Regions from separate parts of the Clostridium sp. JN-9 genome, predicted to be linked through region 2. Evidence: riboswitches for the same ligand, from Rfam matches in the RefSeq annotation. Region 2 holds a riboswitch; the other holds the start of a gene.

Region 1 (2,497 bases), 420 kb from region 2:
CGGGTTATGGATTATTTAAGAATGAATGCTATTGGAACAACCTTTCTTTACGGAAATGTGGTTCAGTTTGGGCTGGAGAATAATAAGGACATAAGAAGATCAGCGGATTATTATGGATATTTTAAGAATGGAGAACTTAAAGGAATACTTCCATTTTATAATCTTGGAAGCTGTATTCCTCATTATAATGATAAAGATGCTATTGAATATTTCAGTGAAAAAATGAAGGAAAGAAATTTTTCATTTTTACTAGGAATGGCTGATTTAATAAATCCTTTGTATGAAAAAATAAAGGATTATAAAACTATTCTGGAATATTCTGATGACAGTTATTTTGTAAATGACAACTTCAAACCTTTTGTTATGCAGAATATAGATATTGTTAATGATAAGGACTTACCACTGGATACTGCTGTTGCATTTTTAAAGGAAGTAAATGAGCAGGGTTTTAATAGAATAACCAGCAAAGATGAAATCATAAAAACCATGAATGAAAGATCAGAAGAAGAGGATTCAGTGGTGGTTTTAGTAAATGGTAAAGCTGTTGCCCATGCTAATATACAAACTTTTACTGATAAAATCAATCAGATTGGAGGTGTCTATACTTCAAAGGATTATAGAGGAAATGGATACTGTAAAGCTGCAGTTTCAGAGATTTGCAGAAGAATATTAAACAGAGGTAAAGTACCCACCCTTATGGTAAGAAAAAATAACACTCCTGCTGTTAACGCATATAAAGCATTAGGCTTTAATCACTATTGTGATTATTTATTAATTGGTTTAAAATCTTGATAAGTAAGTGTTGTTTGTGATATTATTATGAAAAGAATAAAGTCAAGCACAGGGGAGCTGGAGGTGCCAGCTGAGAGTGAGAACCTAATTTCTTAGACCCTATACCTGATCTGGATAATACCAGCGTAGGAAGTTGTTAACTAATGTATTGTATTATTAGGCGCAAATCCTGCAGATTTGCGCCTTTAGTATTTCCAATAAAAAGGGGAGGATAAGATTATGAAAAATGTATTAACTATAGCTGGCTCTGATAGCTGCGGAGGCGCAGGTATTCAGGCTGATCTAAAGACTTTTAGCGCAAATGGAGTATATGGCATGAGTGTTATTACAGCAGTTACAGCACAAAATACAAAAGGAGTATTTGCTGTTCAGGATATGGATGAAAGTATTATAAAAGCTCAAATAGATGCAATCTTTACTGATATTAAGGTAAGTGCAGTTAAGATAGGAATGGTTTCTAAAATATCAACTATTGAGGCTATAAGTGAAAAATTAAAACAGTACAAGCCCAGTCCAGTAGTTTTGGATCCAGTAATGATTTCTAAAAGCGGCTTTTCACTTTTAAAGCCTGAATCTAAAACAGCTTTGATAAAGGATTTAATTCCCTTGGCTACTATCATAACTCCCAATATTCCTGAAGCAGAGGAAATATTAAAGGAAATTTCATGGGACATAAAAAATATAGACACAATAGAACAAATGGAATTAGCAGCAAAGGAAATATATAAATTAGGCTGCAGTAATGTGCTGCTTAAGGGAGGACATTTAGAAAATGATGCTACCGATGTGCTTTATGACGGTGAAAATATAACCTATTTCAGGTCAAATAGGATTAATACAAAAAATACCCATGGAACTGGCTGCACTTTATCTTCAGCCATAGCATCACAATTGGCACTGGGTCTTAATATTATTGATGCTGTAAAAAAAGCTAAGGAATATATAACAGTGGCTATTGAGCATTCTTTAGACATTGGCCACGGTGTTGGGCCAACAAATCATTTTTATACACTATATAAAAGGGCAGGTATGCTGAATGAGTAATACAGAAGAAAGAATAGGCTTTTTTACATTTTTGTTTTTATGGTTTGGAGCAGCAGTATCAATTGCAGAGATACTTACTGGAGGGTTAATTGCACCCTTAGGCTTTAAAGCTGGATTAGTTGTGATTTTAATTGGACATTTAATTGGTGTAAGTATTTTTGTTATGGGAGGTATAATTGGAACAAGAGAAAAGATACCTGCCATAACTTCTACCAGCATTTCCTTTGGAGTGTACGGTTCATATTTATTTTCTATTTTAAATGTGCTTCAGTTAATAGGCTGGACAGCAGTTATGATAAAGTCAGCAGCAAATTCAGTTAATCTTATAACTAAATCACTATGGAATTTTGATAATTTTATTATATGCTGCATAGTTATCGGCTTACTCACAGCAATTTGGATATGGTTTGGAAAATCAGGCATGAAAAAATTAAATAATACAGCAGTAATTCTTTTATTTATATTAACATTGGTAATGGGAGCTGTAATATTTAAGGATGCATCTCTTTTTACAAAGAAAGGCAGCGGCACCATATCAATTGGAGGTGCACTGGAATTAAACATAGTTATGCCTTTATCATGGCTGCCTTTAATAGCTGACTACACCAGGTTTGCTAAAACTGAAAAACAAGGTGCTTTTGGAAGCTTTTTAGGATATATG
Region 2 (2,497 bases):
GTAAATAACAGAGTCCAGTAAATCCTTTGTAAATGTAAGTATGTTATTTTTTTTAATTTTACCAGGATCTGAATCAACTAATTTAAATCCTATTGTGGGCCATCTGGGTATTCCATCCACATCAAAAAGCCACACAGGAAAATTGCTAAATATTCCCCCATCAACCATATAATCTAAATTATCTTTATAATTCAATGTAACAGGCTGAAAATAGTATGGAAGGCTTATGCTCATTCTCACAGCTCTGGCTATACTAAACTCTTTTGCATCAATATTGTATTCCTTTAAATCATCAGGAAATATTACAGCTTTTTTTCTTGTAATATCAGAGATTATTACTTTTAGTTTGCAATTATTGGAACTGCATATATTTTTAAATTTAGTTCTTCCCTTTTTTTGAAAAAGATTATTTAGAAAAATTTCTATTTTATCTCCTGAATAAAAACCGTATTTTGTTAATAAATTAAATGTATTTTTTATGAATGAAATCTGTTTTAAACTTTTTCCATCTACAAAACTTAAATAATCTATTCCAGGAATTATTTCTTTTAATTCCTTACCTGTATAACCTACAGCCAGTAATGATGCTACTATTGCTCCTGCAGATGTTCCTGCTAGTCTCTGCCACTTAAAACCAGCTTCCTCCATTTTACAAACTGCACCTACAAATCCTATTGCCTTAACTCCTCCGCCCTCAAAAACCCCATCAGCATTCATAACTACTCCTAAAAAAGTTTATATATTAAGTATATGTAAATTATTTTAAAATGTTAGTTGTCCACTGATATTAACATATTATTATTAAAAAAACTAAAGCTCCCTATATGAATCATAGAGAGCTTTATTGTTATGCACTTTTAATTATTCTGCTTAATTGTTTCATTGGAAGCACAGCCATAATTGCAATACAAATGCCGCCTTCCACTGCCATAAATGGGCCATTTATCATTAATGAATAAACTGCAGGAGACATTCCATCTGGTGCAAAGCTTCCAAAGAACACCATGCCGGAAATAAAATGACATATGAATCTTCCTGTAACAGCTACAATGGTGCCTGTTATTTTCTTATTGGGAAAATATCCTGCCAGCCCTAATGCCATAAATGGCAGTGGATAGTCAAAAAGGACCTGTACTGGATGAAGAATGTAAGGATCAAATATCAATGTCAGTATACCATATAAAAATCCAGTTAAAAATCCCACTTCTGGTCCATACAAGAAAGCCATTAACAAAATTGGAATCATACTTCCAAGTGTTATACTCCCACCCTGAGGCAGATGATATATTCTAAATACCTTTAGAACACATGCTAATGCTAAAGCAACTCCAATTTGAGTAATTGTTTTAGTATCAAGCTTTATCTTTCTAACCTTGATAGCTGCTATTATTATAAGCAGCCCTGCTATTAAAGCAAATATTGATGTTGGATGCTTTAATATTTCTGAAATGTTTTTTGAAAATGCCATAAATAATACCTCCTATTTGCACTGAGGTACCTACGCAAAAAAACCGTATTCCAACGATGAAATACGGTGTAGTCTTAAAAGATTACATTACTTTCCTACGCTGGTATTATCCAGATCAGGTATAAGGGTTAACGAATAAGTCGTCTCTCAGCCAACCGGCACCCCCAGTACTTAATTAAATTATATGAATATTATACTGCTAAAGCCCCTATTTTTCAATAAAATCATGCAAAATTAATTTTTTTTTATGATTGATTTATGATAATGTCTTAATATACCACATATGATTATGTCCCAAATGCAAAAAATATAGTATAATGATACCTCAAGAGAATTGAGGTGGACATAATGAGAAAGGTAAATTTAACTATGAAAGAAAATGATAAATATACAACTATAAAGAAATTGGTCGAAACAAATGGAAACAAGAAGAGGGCATCCCTTTATCTAAGCTGCTCTATTAGACATATTAATAGAATGATCAAAGGATATCAGGAACAGGGAAAGGCTTATTTTATTCATGGTAATCATGGGAGAAAACCAGTCCATACACTTGATGATGAGACAAGACAATTAATTATTGACCTTTATCGTACCAAATACTCTGATGCTAATCTCACCCACTATTCTGAGTTATTAGAGAAGCATGAGCATATCAAAGTATCCATTAGCACCATCCGTTCAATCCTTATGCAGGAATTCATCCTGTCTCCTAAGGCTAAGCGTGCTACAAGGAAAAAGGTTAAAGCTCAATTAGAGGAATTGAAGAATGTAGCCAAATCTCCAAAAGAGGTTTCTAACATTCAGAATGCAATTATTGCAGCTGAAGATGCACACCCGAGGCGCCCTAGATGTGCTTACATAGGTGAGATGCTCCAGATGGATGCTTCACAGCATCTTTGGTTCGGTAAGAATAAAACCCAATTACACATTGCTGTAGATGATGCTACAGGTGCTATTATGGGAGCTTATTTTGACTCACAAGAGACCCTAAACGGGTATTACCATGTGTTACACCAGGTACTCACG

The links. Region 2 has a riboswitch for thiamine pyrophosphate ahead of thiT (energy-coupled thiamine transporter ThiT). Riboswitches for the same ligand answer to the same signal wherever they lie in the genome.
Region 1: it holds a riboswitch for thiamine pyrophosphate, as region 2 does, so the genes downstream of both, thiD (bifunctional hydroxymethylpyrimidine kinase/phosphomethylpyrimidine kinase) here and thiT (energy-coupled thiamine transporter ThiT) in region 2, are expected to answer to the same signal.

What each region holds. Positions count from the first base shown of each region.
Region 1 is NZ_CP035280.1:2,275,903-2,278,399, reverse strand. It holds gene EQM05_RS10855 (GNAT family N-acetyltransferase) at 1-792, shown strand, start outside; TPP riboswitch at 833-942, shown strand; gene thiD (bifunctional hydroxymethylpyrimidine kinase/phosphomethylpyrimidine kinase) at 1,012-1,836, shown strand; gene cytX (putative hydroxymethylpyrimidine transporter CytX) at 1,829-2,497, shown strand, end outside.
Region 2 is NZ_CP035280.1:1,853,439-1,855,935, forward strand. It holds gene EQM05_RS08900 (patatin-like phospholipase family protein) at 1-717, opposite strand, end outside; gene thiT (energy-coupled thiamine transporter ThiT) at 848-1,468, opposite strand; TPP riboswitch at 1,544-1,644, opposite strand; gene EQM05_RS08910 (ISNCY family transposase) at 1,817-2,497, shown strand, end outside.